2 regions of the Ferrovibrio sp. GW821-FHT12F09 genome follow, and region 2 is predicted to be linked to the other one. Evidence: riboswitches for the same ligand, from Rfam matches in the RefSeq annotation. Region 2 holds a riboswitch; the other holds the start of a gene.
What was found. A riboswitch is a leader RNA that binds a small molecule or an ion and turns the genes downstream of it on or off. The one in region 2 is predicted to bind cobalamin.

Region 1 (9,298 bases), 1.3 Mb from region 2:
CGTCGTTGCGCACGCGCTCGGGGATTTCCACCACGCGCTCATACAGCATCTCGGGAAGTTGGATATGCAGGGCAAAAAGATTCGGCCGGGTCTGGTAGCCGATGCGGAGCTGGTCGCCGAAGCCTTCCGAGACCAGCAGGAGCACGCGGTCACCCTTGCGCTCGAGCAGCGCATTGGTGGCAACAGTCGTGCCCATCTTCACGGCGGCGATCTTGCCCTTGGGCAGGGCGTCGCCGGCCTTCAGGCCGAGCAGGTCGCGGATGCCCTGCACGGCGGCATCCTTGTAGCGCTCGGGGTTTTCCGACAGCAGCTTATGGGTGACGATACCGCCATCCGGCTGGCGCCCGACGATGTCGGTGAAGGTGCCGCCGCGGTCGATCCAGAATTCCCACTGGTCGGTCAACGAGGCAGAGGTCTGGGACTGGGTCATGGCGGCTCCGGAAGCTCAAGGGAAGGCGGCGCTGACGGTGACGAAACGTTGACAATTTGTCAACGTCGGAAGACGGCTACAGTGAGGCGGCGGCGCGGGCAGCCTGATCGTAGCTGCCCGACAACGCTCGCATCAGGTCGGCCACTCGGGACAGATCACCTTGCGGCTGCCCGATCAGGGCAAAGGCCTGACCCAGCAGCTGTTCGCGGATTTTACGGTATTCCAGGCAGAGCGCGCGGCCTTTGGGCGTGGTGCTGTAGAAGATTTCCTTGCCGCGCCGGGTGCCGGCGATCAGGCCCAGCCGCACCATCTTCTTCAGGCCGTAATTGACGGTGTGGGAATCTTCCACATTCAGCACCAGACAGAGGTCGGCCAGTCGCTTGGGCCGCTCGCGGTGATTGACGCCATGCAGCACCATCACGTCCAGGGCCGCCAGGTCGCCCTGACCTGCCGCCGTCATGCAGCGCACGATCCAGCGGCTGAAGGCATTGCCGGTCATCATCAGGGCGAATTCGAACTCGCTCAGGCCTTCCAGCTTTTCGCTGGCCAGATGCGCCGAGGACACAATCGGCCGCCGTGCCGCCGGCTTTGCTTTGGCCGGCTTTTTCGATGCGGGTATCTTTGCTTTTGCCATGGCCGGTTGCCTGTCTGGGATGCCTCGAAAGCGGGCAGGGATATGGTTCCGCAAACCCCCGCATACCGCCCATGCAGGCAGTGCATGGCCGGGACAGAAAGAACCGTAGCCCGCGACCGGCCGGCTTTGCTAGGGTCCCCGCCCATGAAGCCCCAGCACCTTGCCCTGATGTTGCTGATCTGCGCCATCTGGGGCGGCAATTTTGTCGTCACCAAACTCGCGGTCAACCACTTCCCGCCGGTCCTTTTCACCGCCCTGCGCTTTGGCCTGGTCGCTGTCCTGATGCTCCCCTGGCTGCGCTGGTGTCCCGGCCAGATGCGCAATGTTGTGATTGCCGCCCTGTGCATGGGAACCCTGCATTTCGTGCTGATCATCATCGGCATTGCCAAGGCGGACGACGTCTCGGTGGTGGCGGTGGTGACCCAGTTGGGCGTGCCGATTTCGACCCTCATGGCGATCCTGTTCCTCGGCGAGCGGGTGCGCTGGAAACGCAGTCTCGGCATCGCCCTGGCCTTCATTGGTGCAGTCGTCATCAGTTTCGACCCGAAAGTGATGAACTACCAGGTCGCCATCGGGCTGATCCTGGTGGCCGTGATCATCTTCTCGGTCGGCCAGATCATGGTGCGCCGCATACACGACGTGCATACTTTCACCATGCAGGCCTGGGTTGGCATCCTGAGCGCGCCCAGCCTGCTGCTGATTTCCCTGGCGCTGGAAGATGGCCATGTTGAACAGGTTGTGTCGGCCAGCGTCTGGCACTGGAGTGCAATTGTCTATGCCGCGACACTGGTATCCCTGATCGGGCATGGCGGCGCCTACTATCTGTTGCGGCGCTATCCGGTCAGCATCGTCAATCCGGGCTTCACGCTGTCGCCGATCTTCGGCGTGCTGGCCGGCGTGTTTTTCCTCAACGAGCAACTGAGTGGTCGTGTGATTATCGGTTCGGTTATTACCCTTCTGGGTGTTCTGATTGTCGCCATGCGCGAGAGCAAAGCGGCTGACGCGCGTGGCGTGACGCCGGAAAAGGTGGCGCTGGAAACCAAGGCGGCTGGCGAATGACGCTTCCGTTGATTGACCATCCCTCGCCGAATTTTGACGACCGCAGCGGCCGCCGCCCGGTCGATATGATCGTGCTGCATTATACCGGCATGCAGACTGCGGCTGCGGCGTTGCAGCGCCTGGCCGACCCGGATGCCAAGGTCAGCGCCCATTACATGATCGATGAAGACGGCACGATTTATCGCCTGGTGCCGGAGGACAAGCGTGCCTGGCATGCCGGCGTGGCCTTCTGGCGCGGCGTGCGCGACGTCAATGCGCGTTCCATCGGCATCGAGCTGGTCAATCCCGGTCACGAATTCGGCTATCGCCAGTTCCCGGTGGAACAGATCGACGCCCTGCTGGCTCTGCTGGCCGATATCGCCACGCGGCATCATGTGATGCCGGGCAATTATGTCGCCCATTCCGATATCGCGCCCAGCCGCAAGGAAGATCCGGGTGAGTTGTTCCCCTGGCACCGCCTGGCGGCGGCCGGCTTTGGCCGTTGGTGGAGCGGCGATTTCCGGGTTGCGGCGAATGCACCGGTCATGGGCCCGGGCGAGCGCAACGGCGCGGTGCTGGAACTGCAGGTGGCGCTCGACCGCATCGGCTATGCCATCGAGGGCAGCGGCATCTACGATCCGCTCACCGAAGCCGCCGTGAGGGCTTTCCAGCGGCACTGGCGCCAGGACAAAGTCGATGGCGTCAGCGACGCAGAAACCACCAGCCTGATCCACCATATCTCGGAACAGGTCACCATGCGGCGCGCCAGCGCCGACCGTGCGGCCAGTTAGGGCGCGCAGCACGCTGATCCGCCCTTTTGCTTGACGCCGTCTCCGTCTGGGCCTACCTCTGCGCCCGGTGCCAGACGGCTGGACGGCCGCGGCGTGTCAAAGCGTCGAGGAAAGTCCGGGCTCCACGGAAACACGGTGCCGGGTAACGCCCGGCGGGGGCGACCCCAGGGACAGTGCCACAGAGAGCAGACCGCCATCACGCGCCAATCTTTTCGGGTTGGAGCCTGATGGTAAGGGTGAAAGGGTGCGGTAAGAGCGCACCGCGCGACCGGTAACGGAAGCGGCACGGCAAACCCCACCGGGAGCAAGACCAAATAGGGATGGCGGCAGGCGCAAGTCTGCAGGACTGTTTTCGGTCCGCTATCCGGGTCGGTCGCGCGAGGTGTCCGGTAACGGGCATCCCAGAGGAATGGCCGTCCATCCCACGAAAGTGGGGGGACAGAACCCGGCTTACAGGCCGTCTGGCACCATTCATCCAATTGACAAGCAAAGTATCGCCGTGCAGGTTGCCCGGCGACGGTGCCCGCAAGGGCCTAACTGGGAACGCGGTTTGATGCCGTGGCTGCCCCTGCAACTGTAAGCGGAGAGTCTTTCGTCACAGAGCCACTGGGGCCGCACGGTCCTGGGAAGGCGGCGAAAGACAGCGACCCGCGAGCCAGGAGACCTGCCGTCATCCGTGGTCACACGCGATCACATCGGGCAGGGTGTTCCGGTGGGTAATCCATCGGTCGCCTGTTTATCCTCAGGGCATCGGCGGAAAACCTCGTTCGCGGTGACGTGCCACAAGGCCGACCGCATGAGGTTTTTCCATGGCCCGCTTCCCGTCACGCCGGACGCAATCTGTCCGCTTTTTCCGCTCGTTTTCCGGTTTCACCGCTGCTCTGCTGATTGCTGCGCCACTGGCGCAGGCCCAGGACACCGTCCTGCCACCGCTGACCGTGGGTGGCCAGCTGATCGAGGAGCCGGTCGGCCTGGACCTGACCGTGCCGACCGCCACCGGCAGCCGGCTCGGCCTTACCGCGCTGGAGACGCCGGCGAGCGTCGAAGTGATACCCGGCGAAACCATCCGCGAGCGTGGTTATACCAGCATCAATGATGCGGCCGCGCGCGCGACCGGCTTCAATTCCCTGGCCGCGCCGGGCAACGGCGGCACCAGCCTCGGCGTGCGCGGTTTCACCGGCCACAGTTCGGTGATGCAGTTGTATGACGGCACCCAGCTTTATGTCGGCGCCGGCACGGTGACGTTCCCTTTCGACACCTGGTCGGTCGATCGCATCGAGGTGCTGCGCGGCCCGGCTTCGGTGATGTATGGCGAAGGTGCCATCGGTGGTGTGCTCAACGTGATCCCGAAAAAGCCGAGCAAGACCTTTGAGAATGAAGCCCTGCTGGAATTCGGTTCCGACATGACGCGTCGCGCCGCCGCCGGCAGTGGGGGTCCGCTCGGCGGCAAACTGTTCTATCGTGCCAATATCAGCGGCAAGAAATCGGACGGCTGGGTTGATCGTGGCGAAAATGAAAGCCTGGCGCTGTCGATGGCGCTACGGGCTGAAGCTTCCGAAAATTTCGCCATCACCCTGTCGCATGATTATGGCTATCAGCAGCCGCAGCGCTACTTCGGAACGCCACTGATTAACGGGCGGCTGGATGAAAGCCTGCGCAAGAAGAATTTCAATGTTAGCGACAGCCTGATCGAGTATCGCGACAACTGGACGCGTCTGAACATGGAGTGGCAGGCGGCTGACAATATCAAGGTCAATAATACCACCTACATGCTGACCAGCGACCGCCATTGGCGCAATGCGGAAGGTTACACCTATAACGCCGCGACCGGGAATATCGGGCGTACCAGCTATCTCGAAATCCTGCATGACCAGCAGCAATACGGCAATCGCAGCGATCTCGCTGTCGATTACAGCGTGCTGGGGATGAAGAACCAGACTGTGGTCGGTTTCGACGTGAACCGTATCGATTTTCGTCACGTGAATGACGGTACGAATGGTTTCAGCAGTCAGGTCAATCCTTTCGGTTTTAATCCGGGGTTTTATGGTCAGGGCAATTTCATTCCGCGCTATGATACACGCACCGACCAGTATGCGATGTTTGCCGAGGACCGTTTGTCGGTCACCGATAAATGGTCGCTGATCGGTGGACTGCGCTACGACAATATCGACATGCAACGCACCGATCTGGTCACGCCGGGAGCCAGTTTCCAGAAGGACTTCACCTCCATCAGCTGGCGTGCCGGCACCGTATACGACATTTTCCCCAATACGGCGCTTTATGGTCAATACGCCACGGCTGCCGACCCGGTCGGCGGCATCATCAGCCTGAGCTCCGCCAACACGAATTTCAAACTGGCGACCGGCGAACAGTATGAAGCCGGCATCAAACAGACCTTCATGCAGGGGCGCGGCGAATGGACTTTCGCCGGCTATCACATCGTCAAGACGGATATCCTGTCGCGGTCGCCTACCAATCCTGCGGTTACCCAGCAGGTCGGCGAACAATCCTCGCGCGGTGTCGAGGCTACGCTCGGTTTCGACCTGACCTCGGCCCTGCGGGTTGAGGCCAATGCTGCACTGCTGGATGCCCGCTTTGACGATTTCGTGGAATCGGTCGGTGGTGTTGCCGTATCGCGGGCCGGCAAAACACCGCCGCAGGTGCCCGAACAGCTTGCCAATTTCTGGCTGACCTGGAAGTTTGCTCCGGAATGGAAAGCGCTCGGTGGCGTCCGCTGGGTCGGGGAAACTTACAGCGACAATGCCAACACCCAGACACGGCCGGACTACATGGTGGTCGATCTCGGCGTGACCTGGCAGCCGGTGCCGCATGCCAGCGTGGGGCTGCGTATTTTCAACCTGTTCGACGAGGTTTATGCGGTATCTTCGTCGGGCACCACCCAATGGCTGCTGGGGGCGCCGCGCACAGCGCTGCTCACCACCACGATCAGGTTCTGATGCGATGAAGCGCACCCTCCGTCAGGTGCAGCGCTGGCTGTATCTGATCCATCGCTGGATCGGGATTGCCACCTGCCTGCTCTTCGCCATGTGGTTCTTTTCCGGCGTGGTGATGATCTATGTCGGATTCCCGGCCCTGACGGAGACCGAACGTCGCGCTCTGCTGCCCGTACTCGACGGGCAGCAGGTTCGCCTCTCGCCCAGCGCGGCGCTCGCCGCGGCCGGGCAGGGCGGCTGGCCACGCGCGCTGCGGCTGGAAATGCTGGGGGATGAGCCGGTTTACCGGGTCACTGCCTGGGACAATGCGCGGCTGACCGTATCGGCGCGCGACGGACGGCGCATCGAGGTCATCGACGCGGTTGCCGCCCTTGCAATCGTGCAGAGTGTAAGACCGGCGCCGCAGGCCACGGTCGAGCTGGAGGATCGCGACCAGTGGAGCGTCACGGCGCGCTACGATCCGCTGCGACCGTTCCATCTGGTCTCGCTCAACGATGCTGCCGGCACACAGCTTTACGTTTCGGCGCGCAATGGCGAGATCGCGCTGGATACCCGGCGCAGCGAGCGCTTCTGGAACTGGCTCGGCAGTGTGCCGCACTGGATCTACCCCACCGCGCTGCGCGCCGATGCGCCGCTGTGGCGCGATGTCGTGCTGTGGATTTCCGGCATCAGCATTGTCGTGGCGGTGACGGGAATCTGGATCGGCATCCAGCGTCTGCGGCCCCAGCGCCGTTACAAAAACGGCGCCATGTCGCCCTATCGCGGCTGGATGCTGTGGCATCATTGGGCTGGCGTGATCGGCAGCCTGTTTCTGCTGGCCTGGATATTCAGTGGCTGGATTTCGATGAATCCGAACTACTGGTTCTCCGGGCGCAATACGGATGTTGCCGCACTGCAGCGCTATGCCGGTCATGGAGCGACGGATTTCCCGCTGGCCGTGGTGCCGGCTGAGGGTGTCGTCGAGATGCGGTTTCTCTGGATCGGCGGCCGGTCATTGGTCGTGCAGTATCGCGGCGACGGCAAGGCCATCGGCACAGCATTTGCGACCGGGGAGGTTTTCGCAGCCGCGGCGCAGTTGATGCCGCAGTCAAAGCCCGTGCTGCAGGCGGTGCTCACCCAGGAGGACGAATACTGGTATTCGCATCACACGCGGCGCCTGCTGCCCGTGCTGCGGATCGGCTTCGACGATCCTGACAGCACCTGGTTCCATATCGATCCGCTCACCGGCGATATCCTGACGCGGGTGGACGACAGTCGACGCAGCTACCGCTGGTTGTTCAACGCGCTGCACAGTTTCGATTTCGCAGGGCTGCGGCATGTGCCGCCGGCCTGGAAGCTGGTGATATGGATCACGTCGCTGGTTGGGCTGGCGATGTCAGTGACCGGTATTGTCATTGGCTGGCGGCATCTCCGTCGCAAAGCGGCCAGACGCCACTAGGCAAACGCCGTCAGGTCAGCGGCTCACCCGCAGCAGGAAGGCATCCGGCACCTGTTCCGGGCATTCGCTGAAATGCGGCTCGAAGATCGCCGAGAACCCCTGCTTCGCGCGGGTATCGAGGCAGAATTTCTTGCCTTCGCTTTTCAGCGCCAGGCCGCCGTTCTTGATGTCCCAGAGCTGCGGCAGCTGTTCCAGCATCTCGTTGTTGAGTGCACAGGCGGAGATCACCAGCAGCTTGGCGCGCGGCTCCATCGCCAGGCAGTAGGACGGATTGGCGGCGAAAAAGATCTGGTAGCCATCGGGCTGCAGCGGCCGGCTGATGAAAAAGCCCTGCGTCAGGTTGTCGATATTGAATTCGCAGGGCGACAGCAGGGCGGTGGCGCGCAAGCGGCGCACATCGTTGTTCATCAGCTGGGCGGTGATGCACTGGTTGTTGGCCGTGCTGGCGACGACGGCGAACCGCTTCAGCTGCGGCGCATCGCGCGGCAGGAATTCGTTGACGGCGGCGATCGCCGCCAGTGGAACCAGCAGCGCTACCAGTGCGGCAAGGAACGCCGAAGCCAACCTATCCGTAAGGTTGCGGCCTGTTTTGACCATTGTCACACGCTCTCATGCCATCCCCGTAACGCCGTCCGGTGTAATGCGCGACGCAGCAAGAGACAAGAGATCTCTTGAGAACAAAAGAGAACATTAAGCGAAAATAATAGGATCGATCATGGCGCAAGTTGCGGAGAACATTGGCCCGACTCACCATAACAGACCGTTAATTTCCATTGACGCCCATATTATCCCATGCTACCCCATCTCATCCCAGGTTATGGCCACCCAAGGGGGGTGTTTCGTCCGGGATTGACCAGCAGGGGCGGCTGAGTGGAATTCTTCCTCTCAACCTTTCGAAACCGGATTGACGCCAAGGGACGGGTTTCCGTACCGGCGCCGTATCGCGCCCTGCTGACCCGCAAACATCCCGATGGCGGTCTGATTCTGGGCCCCGATATCGCTGCCCCGGCGCTGGTTGCCGGCGGGCGCGACTATCTCGATGGTGTCAACCGCCGCATCGACGAGCTGCCCGACCTGCATCCCGAGCGTGAGATGCTGATCGACGGCCTGCTGCCGTTTCTGAACGAGCTGAATCTCGACCAGGAAGGCCGCGTCCAGCTCGCGCCTCAGTTCCTCGACCATGCCGGCCTTGCTGCGCCGGGTGAGGCGGTCTTTGTCGGGCGCCGCCACAGCTTCCAGATCTGGGAACCGAAAGCCTGGGAGGCCCGCGCCGCCGAGGCGCGCGCCCAGGCCGCGGCTTACCTGCGCGGCGGAGCGGGGGCGGCATCGTGAGCCCGGCGGACCGTTTTCGCCCCGACAGCAAAAACGGCCATGAAAAAGCCGCAGGACAGGTTCATCTCTCGGTGATGCGGGCGGAAGTGGTTTCGGCGCTTGGCCCGCGCGCCGGCGACGTGCTTGTGGATGGTACTTTTGGTGCGGGTGGTTACAGTTCGGCCTTGCTGGCTGCGGCGGAGTGCCAGGTGATCGGCATCGACCGCGACCCCACCGTGCGCGTCCATGCCGACCGCATCGATGCCGCTTTCCCAAACCGTTTCCGTCTGCTCGAAGGTCGCTTCGGCGACATGGCCGCATTGCTGTCGGCGATCGGCATCGAGGCCGTGGACGGCGTGGCGCTGGATATCGGCGTGTCCTCCATGCAGCTCGACCAGGCCGAGCGCGGCTTTTCCTTCCAGCATGACGGCCCGCTCGACATGCGGATGTCGGATCGCGGCGAGACGGCCGCCGATATCGTCAACACCCGCGACGAAGCCGAGCTGGCCGATATCATCTATCTCTATGGCGAGGAGCGCCGCGCCCGTGCGGTGGCCCGCGCCATCGTCGCCGCCCGTGCGGAACAGCCAATCACCCGCACCAAGCAGCTGGTCGAGGTCGTCGCCCGCGTCGTGCGCGCCACGCCCGGCATCAATCCGGCGACCCGCACCTTCCAGGCGCTGCGCATCGTGGTGAATGACG
Region 2 (9,298 bases):
CTGATGATCGCGCACCAGGCCGGTGGTGGCGGCAAAGGCGAACAGGTAATCCACCGTGGCGGCGATCTCGAAGGCGCCCTTGTAGCCATGGCGCTTGACGCCGTCGATCCATTTCGGATTGCCGGCGCGGCCGCGCACCACGCGGGCGATCTCTTCTTCCAAGCGGCGGATGCGCGGCGCTTCCGGGCGGGAATGGTCGTTGTGATAAGCGGTCGGTGCGGCGCCTGAGACGAATTGAACCGCCGCCACCGCGCCGCCCTCAAACTGGTAGTAGTCGTCGGAATCCAGCAGGTCGTGTTCGCGGTTGTCCTGGTTCTGCACCACGGTGTCGATCACGCCCAGGCGGCGGGTGAAGCCGTCCTTGGCTTCGACGCCTTCTGCTTCGGCACCATAGGCATAGGCGCCCCAGGCGATATAGGCGCGCGCCAGATCGGCGGTCTCGGCCCAGCCGCCTTCGTCGATCAGGGCCTGCAGGCCGGCGCCATAGGCGCCAGGCTTGGCGCCGAAGATGCGATAGCCGGCGCGGCGACGCGCATCCTCCGGGCTGACGCCATGGGCGATCATCGCGTCGGTTTCGTCGCGGAAGCGCGCGGCCAGCGGATTGAGTTCCGGCGGCTCGTCCAACCCCTGCACGGCGCGGATGGCCGCATCGAACAGCGCGAGCTGCGCCGGGAAGGCGTCGCGGAAAAAGCCACTCACCTTCAGGGTGACGTCAATACGCGGCCGGTCCAGCAGGTCCAGCGGCACGATCTCGAATCCGGTGACGCGACCCGATGCGGTCTCCCAGGTCGGGCGCGCGCCAATGAGAGCGAGCGCCTGGGCGATATCGTCGCCGCCGGTGCGCATGTTGGCGGTGCCCCAGGCATTGAGAAGAATCGCGCGCGGCCATTCGCCATGATCCTGGCGATGCCGTTGCAGCAGTGCATCGGCCGACTGCCAGCCGAGCGTCCAGGCCGAGGGCGTCGGCAGGCTGCGCGCATCCAGCGAGAAGAAGTTGCGCCCCGTGGGCAGCACTTCCGGCCGGCCGCGGGTCGGCGCGCCGCTCGGGCCCGGCGGCACGAAACGGCCATCGAGGCCGAGCAGCAGATTTTCGATCTCGGCGCGGCCACAGCTCAGCACCGCCGGGCGCAGGCGGTAGTCGATTTCCTGCAGCACCACGCGGGTCGCGGTCCAGGTCTCGTCGGGCAGGCGGCGATCGCCGATCAGCTGCTTGGCCAGCATCTCCAGCCGTTCGATGGTGTCGCCATGGCTGCGCCAGTAGCCGTCGGGCACGATGGCGTCCAGGATATCCGGGCGCGGTCCGGTCCAGTCGGCGGCATAGTCGGTGCCCAGGGGATCGAAGCCGAGCCCGAGATCGGCACTGAGCGCGCGCAGGATTGAGGCATTACCGCCCTTGCTGTCGTTGCGCGGCAGCCGCACCAGCGCCACCAGCAGGTCGATCAGCTGCTCGCCATGGGGATTCACGCCATAGACATGCAGGCCGTCGCGGATCTGCAGCTCTTTCAGGTCGCAGAGATGATTGTCGAGCTTGAGCAGGGCGGATTCGGTGGGCTCGCCCGGCTGGATGTCGCAATCGGCATCGAGGCCCAGTCGTCGCGTCTCGTCGATGATGCGTTCGGCCAGCAGCGGCAGGCGGCGGCGGTCGAGGCCGGCGGCTTCGTAATATTCATCCACCAGCTGTTCCAGTGCCGAGAGATCGCCATAGATCTCGGCGCGCGTCAGCGGCGGCGTCAGATGCGACAGGATCACGGCGGAGGTGCGGCGTTTCGCCTGCGTGCCCTCGCCGGGATCGTTGACGATAAAGGGATAGAGCTGCGGCAGCGGCCCGAACACCACTTCGGGGAAGCAGTCTTCGCTCAGCGCCAGTGCCTTGCCGGGCAGCCATTCCAGATTACCATGCTTGCCGCAATGGATCACGGCATCGGCGCCGAAGCTTTCACGCAGCCAGGCGTAGGCCGCCAGATAGTGATGCGGCGGCACTAATGCCGGATCGTGATAGCTGCGCGCCGGATCGATATTGTAGCCGCGCGCCGGCTGGATCATCACCGCGACATTGCCCAAGGGCAGCACCGGCAGGGTGAAGCCGCTGCCGTCGGGTCCGTCATGGAGCAGCGGATCGGCTTCCGGATCGCCCCAGCGCTCCTGGACGGCCTGCTGTATCGAGGGCGGCAGGTTTTCAAAGTAGCGACGGTATAATGCGAGCGGATACAGCACCCGCACGCGCCGGCCGGCGGCGCGGGCGAAGTCGTTGGTCACGCCTTCCTGCAGCGCTTCGATCAGGCGGTTGCCGCTGACCGGCAGCGCATTCAGTTCATAGCCGGCATCTTTCATGGCGCGCAGGATTTCCACCGCGCTTTGTGGCGTATCCAGGCCGACGCCGTTGCCGATGCGGCCGTCGCGGTTGGGATAGTTGGCGATCACCAGCGCGACTTTGCGCTCTGCCGGTGCCAGGCGTGCGAGGCGCGACCAGGCGCAGGCCAGCTTTGCCACATAGCGGCAGCGGCCGTGATCGGGCTGCATGCGTACGATGCTGCATTCGGTGCGGGTGTCGAAGGTGGCTTCAGCCTTGAAGGCCACGGCACGGGTGAGGATGCGTCCGTCGATTTCCGGCAGCGCCACGGCAATCGCCAGATCGCGGGCATTCAGGCCGCGCGTGCCGGTCTGCCAGTCCTCGCGCGGGCCTGAGGCGAACACCACCTGCAGCACTGGGCAGTCACACTGCCCCAGCGGATCGTCGGTGGGCGTATTGGCTGCGCCACCATTCGGGCTTCCGATAGCGAAGCTGGTGGCATTGAGGATCACGTCGGGCAGCGCCTGATCCAGCAGGGTCCCGACCAAATCGGCCGACAGGCGGTCCTTCAGGCTGGTGACGTAGATCGGCAGCGGATGCAGGCCCTCGGCGCTTAACGATTCGATCAGCGCATCGACAGCCGCTATATCGCCGGCCTGCAGCAGGGCGCGATAGAAAACAATGGCGCAGATCGGATGCGGCATGCCGCGATGCTTGGCGGCCCAGGTGTGGCGCAGCGTGTCGAGATCGGGATCGGCGAGGTCGGGCCAGTACAGGCCGGCGGCCGGCAGCGGCCGCGCCGGCGGCGGGTCTTCCGCATGACCGATCACGGAAGCCGCATAGCGCAGGGCGTTGCGCAGGTTGTCGACGCCGCCCTCGCGGAAATAGCTGAACAATTCGGCGCGCGTCTCGTCGGTGACGGTAGAGAAGCCGTCGAGGCCGGGATCCGCCTGGCGGTCGCCGGGCAGGAAGGCGAGCGCGATGCCACGCGTGCGGCAGACCTCGCTCAGACGCTCGACGCCATAGGCCCAGTAGCTCTGGCCGCCGAGCAGCCGCACGATCACCAGCTTGGCCTGCACGATCACGCTGTCGACATAGAGATCGACCGCGTAGGGGTGGCCAAGCTGCAGCAGGTTGGCCAGTCGCAGCGAGGGGAAGTCGTCGCTCAGGGCCGCGCAGGCATTGCTCAGGCCCGCCAGTTCGGAATCCGCAGCGCTCAGGATGACGATATCGCCCGGCGACTGTTTCAGGTCGACGGCGCCATCCGCTGTCGCCGCGCCGCCGGGTATGGCATTGAGCAGATGCAAGGCGCTGCGCCCCTGTTCGACTCAGGCCGCGAGGGCGGCGCGGATCGCCGCCTCGTCCAGGCCGGCGCGGCCGATCACCACCAGGCGCGTGGCGCGTGGCTCGGCGCTGGTCCAGTCACGGTCGTAATAATGCGACAGCCGCGCGCCCACGCCCTGCAGCACCAGCCGCATAGTCTTGCCGGCGACGGCGACAAAACCCTTCACCCGCAGGATGTCGTGTTCGGCGATCACCGGCAGCAGGCGCTCCAGCAGGGCATCCGGCGCCGTCTGCTCGGGCAGGGTCAGCGAGAAGCTGAAGAAATCCTCGTGGTCGTGGTCTTCCTCATTGTCGTGATGCGACTTGCGCGCCGCGATGTCGTCCTCGGCGGCCGCATGCAGGCCCAGCAGGATATCGGCGGCGATCTCGCCCTGGCTGATCGACAGGGTTTTCACGCCCTGGCGCAGATGCGCACCGATCTCGGCCCGCACATTCTGCATGGCGCCTTCATCCAGCAGGTCGGCCTTGTTCAGCAGCACCAGATCGGCGCAACCAAGCTGGTCCTCGAACAGTTCCTCCAGCGGATTGTCATGATCCAGGCTGGCATCGGCGGCGCGCTGCGCGGCCACCGCATCTTCATCATCGGCAAACCGCCCTTCGGCCACGGCGGCGGCATCCACCACGGTGACCACGCCATCCACCGTTGTGCGGCTTTTGATGCCCGGCCATGCAAAAGCCTGGACGAGGGGTTTCGGCAAGGCGAGACCGGAGGTCTCGATGACAATGTGCGTCGGCGGATTGGGTCGGTCGAGCAGCTTCTGCAGGGTGGGCAGGAAATCGTCGGCCACCGTGCAGCACAGGCAGCCATTGGCCAGCTCGATGATATCGTCCTCACTGCAATCGGGCGCGCCGCAGCTTTTCAGCAGCTCGCCATCGATGCCCATTTCGCCGAATTCGTTGACGATCAGCGCGATGCGCCGGCCATTGGCATTGGTGATGAGGTGGCGGATCAGCGTGGTCTTGCCGGCGCCGAGAAAGCCGGTGACGACGGTTGCGGGAATCTTCTGCATAGGATGAGCGCCCTGTTCCATGACGCCGACGCGGACCATGGCTGCTGTCGGTCTTGCGCCTGCGCAGCGGCAAGAATGACATAGGCCGGGCGCCGGCACACCCCGTCCGGCACGTCCGCTTCGACTAAAGCCGATGGCAGGTCTCCGGGCTTGCGGGTTGTCGCGGATCGCGCGCCTTCCCAGACCGTGTCCGGTCCAGTGGCTGTTGCGCGCCGCTCGCCGCCTACCGTAGCGGGGGCTGCCGCGGCTTGCGGCCCTGCGCAGATATATCTGCACAGAAAGCCGGCACCGCGTTCCCTTTTCATCGCCGTTCCACCTTCCGGCAGGCGGCGAACCATCGCGGCGGACCCTAAGCCCGGGCTCCGGCCTTGTCAAACGCGCGCCAACCCCGCGGGGAGGCCCGGGCATGTCTTGTCAAACGCAACCGGCTTGGGGCACAAAGGAGACGGGTGGTTCGCAACGCATGCGCAATAAAGAGGTCGTCATGTCCTTCAAGTCCAAGCTCGGCCAGATGGTTCTGCCGGCCCTCGTTCTGGCGAGCATCGCCGTTCCGGCTCTGGCCCATCCCGGTCATCCCGGCGCCGAGCCCGCCGCCGCCGGTTTCTCCGCCGGCTTCGCGCATCCCTTCGGCGGCCTCGATCATCTGCTCGCCATGCTGGCGGTCGGCCTCTGGGCGGTCCAGCAGGCCGCGCAGCAACCGCGCGCCCTCTGGCTCTTGCCGGCCAGCTTCGTCGCTACGATGGCGGCCGGCTTCGGCCTCGGTCTGGCCAATGTCGCCCTGCCCGGCGTCGAGTCCGGCATCGCGCTGTCGGTGCTGATCCTGGGCCTGATCGTTGCCTTCGCCATGCGTCCGCCGCTGCCGGCCGCCATGGCGGTGACCGCCGTGTTTGCCCTGTTCCACGGCCATGCCCATGGCACCGAGATCGGCGATGCCTCGCAGGCGCTGGTCTATGGCTTCGGCATGCTGTTGGCCACGGCGCTGCTGCATGGCATCGGCCTGGTTGCAGCCCGTCTCGCGCAGCAGCTGAATGTCGGCCTGATCACCCGCGCCGCCGGCGCGGCCGTGGCGCTGGCCGGCATCGTCATCCTGGTTGGCTGACGCGTTTCCTCTTTTCGGCTTCCTGACCGAGCCGCGCTACTGGGCCGTTTTCGGCGCAGCAGCGCTGGCCGGTCTGGTGCGCGGCTTTTCCGGTTTCGGCGGCGCCATGATGTTCATGCCGGTCGCCAGCCTGGTCTACGAACCCAAGCTCGCCGCCATCCTGCTGTTCATCGCCGATGATATCGCCGCTTTGGCCATGCTGCCCGATGCGCTGCGCCGCTGTGTCTGGCGCGAGGTGCTGCCGCTGGGCCTGAGTGCGGTTGTCGCCGTGCCCTTCGGCGTGGCGCTGCTGGTGATCGCCGATCCCGATGTGATGCGTTGGGTGATCTGTCTGCTGATCCTGCTGGCGGTCGGGCTGATGGCCGCCGGCTGGCGCTATCGCGGCCGGCTGGGTCTGCCGGCGACGCTTGGCACCGGCGCGCTGGCCGGCCTGAGCGGCGGCGCTGCCGCCTTGCCGGGTCCGCCGGTGGTGCTGCTCTGGCTTGGCGGCCAGGGCGAGGCCGCCACCGTGCGCGCCAACCTGATCGTATTCTTCGGCTTCACGGCGATCGCCTCGGGACTCGCTTACTGGTGGAACGGGCTGTTCACCGCGGAAAGCCTGCTGATGTCGCTGCCGCTGATTCCGGCTTATCTGCTGCCGCTCAATCTGGGCAGCCGGCTGTTCGCGCGTTCGAGCGAACAGCAGTTCCGTCTGGCGGCGCTGGGGCTCTGTGCCTTTGCGGCGCTCAGCGGCCTGCCGTTGTGGCGGATGCTGGGCTGACTTACGTCGCCTTGTGCAGGCGGGTAGCGGTGCGCAGGGCGCCCAGCAGTTCGGATTCGATCTGGCTGCCGCCGCCCTGGATACGCTGGGCGGTTACCACATACAGTGCATCGATCTGCGCCGCGATGATGTCGAGCTGGATCGGGCTGGGCGCGCCCATATCCTTGGTGAAATCGTTCAGCGATTTGGCAAAGGCGGTGAGCAGCGGATATTTGAACATGCCGCCCATGCCCTTGATGTCGAGCGACAGCGAACGGATCGCCTGCATGGCCTGATCGACGCCGTGGCCGGTGGCCACCTCGTCCAGGGATGCGCGCAGCTGACGCAGTTTGTCGGCAATTTCCTGGGTGAAGCTGTCGGTGGCTTTTTCCACAACCTCTTCCAGGCGGCGCAGCTCTTCAGGCGCCAGTTGAAGGCGGAAGCCTTTCTTGAAATTGACAGCCTTGCGGCGCAAATCCTGCTGCGGAGGCGTGAAAACCGGCTTTTTCGCCATTATACTGACCTTGATGGCTGCCGGTGTCAGTTGAGGTCGATGCGGCGTTCCGGCCCGCCATAGCCGGGCGTGCGACGCCGCCGGCGATCGGGACCGTAATACTCGCCGATGCGCACGAACTGGCGCGGCCGTGCAATCGCGGCCACCAGCCGGGTATAAAAGCCGTTCACCGTGTAAGGCTTGGCGACGAATTCCGACACGCCGCAATCGCGGGCGCGGCAGACATATTCCTCTTCCGAATTCGCCGTCATCATGACAATCGGCATCATGCGGTTCGGCGAACCCGCATCGTTGCGAATCCACTGCACGATATCCATGCCGTTGCGGCCGAGCTTTTCCGCGCCCAGCGCCCATTCGGTGATCATCATATCGGTGCGGCCCAACCGCAGGATGTTGACCGCCGTGTCGAAGTCGCGGGCGCGATCGATATACTGGGCATCCAGCATCATCAGCACATCGCGGACCATCTGACCCATCAACCGGTTCGGCTCGACGACCAGAAAACTGATCTTCGAGAAATCGATACGCTCATGATCCGACATCGTGTCTTCGCTCACTGCAGCATCTCCCCGCACGGGCTTGATAAGAATCCTACTAGAAAGGACCTCAAAGCAAAAGCGCGTCCAGGTAGTATTGGACCGTTCCGCGGTGGTAGCACGCGGCCGGCACGGGAGCGAATAATTTCTTAGTAAGCTGGCCGATGCAATCAGCCCGTTGGGCGAACGCCCCCGGGCTCAGTTGCTGGCGGGCTGGAAACTGGCCGGTGCCTTGTCGATCACCCGGCTGCCGCGGCGCTGGATTTCCAGAACCGCCAGACCGCGCTGCACCACGCCATCGCTGCGGAAGCGGAAAATTCCATCATATCCGGCAAAACCGTCCGGGTTAGTCAGGGCCGCCTCGTCAAACATCGCCCCCGCCGCGCTGCGGGCCAGGATGCCGACCAGGGCGGTGGCGTCATAGGACAGGCTGGCCAGGCGGGGCGGCCGGCGGCCGAACCCCTGCTCGAAGCGACGGGCGAATTCGGCAAAGCCTTCTGGCGCCGGGCCGGCATACCAGCCGCCCACCAGGGCCGGTTCGCTGCTCAGGGCGGGGTCATCCCACAGACCGGTGCCCAGGAACCGCACCGCACGCGGATCGATATCGAAGAAGGGCAAAAGGGGAGCAAGGGCGCGCAGCCGCGCCCCGCCTTCGGGCAGCAGCAGGGCATCCACCGGACGCGGCAGATTGGGGTCGACGCCGTCCACCGGCGGGTCTTCCAGGCTGCGGGCCGGCAGGGCGCGCAGGCTGCTGGCAAAGCGCCGGACAATAGGGGTGAGGTCTGGTGTGTCGCCGGGATAGCGCTCCTGCTTCAGCATCTGGGCACCCGTCTGGCTTGTGGCGCTTTCGGCGGCCTGGGCCACCGCGCCGCCATAGGCCGAGTCCGGCGCCAGCAGGGCAAACCGTGTCATCCCCTTGGTGCGCGCATAGGCGACCACGCGCTCGACCTGCTGGTCCGGCGTGAAGCCGAGCAGGAAGACGCCGCCGCCAGCCACGCTGCGGTCGGTGGAGAAGCTCAGGACCTTGACGTTGCGCAGCCGCGCCACCTGGCCCACGGCGGCGGCTTCATTGGCGAATACCGGCCCCAGGATGATCTGCGCGCCTTCGGCAATCATCTGCTGGGCCGCGGCCGCGGCCTTGTCGGCCTGGCCTTCGGTGTCGCGCGGCAGCAGCACCAGGCGGTCGTCGCCCAGGTCGAACAACGCCAGCTGCGCCGCCTCGAACAGGGCGCGCCCCAGGCCGGCATTCGGGCCGCTCAGCGGCGCCAAGAAACCGATATGGATGGCCGCGGCGCCGCCCGGGGCGCGCAACTGCGGCGCCGGCGGCATCGGCAGGGTCTCGATCGCCACCGATGGCGTGGCAGCCGGCAGCGGCAGTGGTTGCGCCGGCGGCTGCGTCCCGCTATTGGGCATGGCATTGGTCTGGGCCGGCGTCTGCACGGGGGTGCCGGGCGAGGGCGCGACACGCTGGGGCGCGCCGGGCACAACACGATCGAGCAGGCCGGGCAGGCCGCCCTGCATGCTGGGGCCGCTCTGGCAGGCAACCAGCACCAGCATACCGGCCGCGGCGGCTGCAGGCCGCAGCACCATGGACAGGCCGGAAAGACCAGCTTTAAGGTAACCCACGCAGCTCATTCCGGCGCTCATGACAGACCCGTTTCAGCCGCTGCCCGACAATCTTGGCGTCGATGCAGCGCAATTCACATCCGGCTTATATCTGGTGGCCACCCCCATCGGCAACGCCGCCGATATAACGTTGCGCGCCC

Region 1: another riboswitch for cobalamin. It lies ahead of AC1ROB_RS10280 (TonB-dependent receptor); the one in region 2 lies ahead of cobW (cobalamin biosynthesis protein CobW).

The regions. Positions count from the first base shown of each region.
Region 1 is NZ_JBXAPZ010000001.1:2,065,650-2,074,947, forward strand. It holds gene AC1ROB_RS10255 (hydantoinase B/oxoprolinase family protein) at 1-430, opposite strand, end outside; gene AC1ROB_RS10260 (winged helix DNA-binding protein) at 507-1,064, opposite strand; gene AC1ROB_RS10265 (DMT family transporter) at 1,209-2,123, shown strand; gene AC1ROB_RS10270 (peptidoglycan recognition protein family protein) at 2,120-2,893, shown strand; RNA gene rnpB (RNase P RNA component class A) at 2,964-3,362, shown strand; cobalamin riboswitch at 3,394-3,579, shown strand; gene AC1ROB_RS10280 (TonB-dependent receptor) at 3,703-5,850, shown strand; gene AC1ROB_RS10285 (PepSY domain-containing protein) at 5,855-7,285, shown strand; gene AC1ROB_RS10290 (hypothetical protein) at 7,301-7,849, opposite strand; gene AC1ROB_RS10295 (division/cell wall cluster transcriptional repressor MraZ) at 8,156-8,617, shown strand; gene rsmH (16S rRNA (cytosine(1402)-N(4))-methyltransferase RsmH) at 8,614-9,298, shown strand, end outside.
Region 2 is NZ_JBXAPZ010000001.1:769,360-778,657, forward strand. It holds gene cobN (cobaltochelatase subunit CobN) at 1-3,597, opposite strand, end outside; gene cobW (cobalamin biosynthesis protein CobW) at 3,619-4,644, opposite strand; cobalamin riboswitch at 4,763-4,998, opposite strand; gene AC1ROB_RS04045 (HupE/UreJ family protein) at 5,129-5,743, shown strand; gene AC1ROB_RS04050 (sulfite exporter TauE/SafE family protein) at 5,736-6,503, shown strand; gene AC1ROB_RS04055 (hypothetical protein) at 6,505-6,996, opposite strand; gene AC1ROB_RS04060 (response regulator) at 7,023-7,553, opposite strand; gene AC1ROB_RS04065 (penicillin-binding protein activator) at 7,731-9,158, opposite strand; gene rsmI (16S rRNA (cytidine(1402)-2'-O)-methyltransferase) at 9,178-9,298, shown strand, end outside.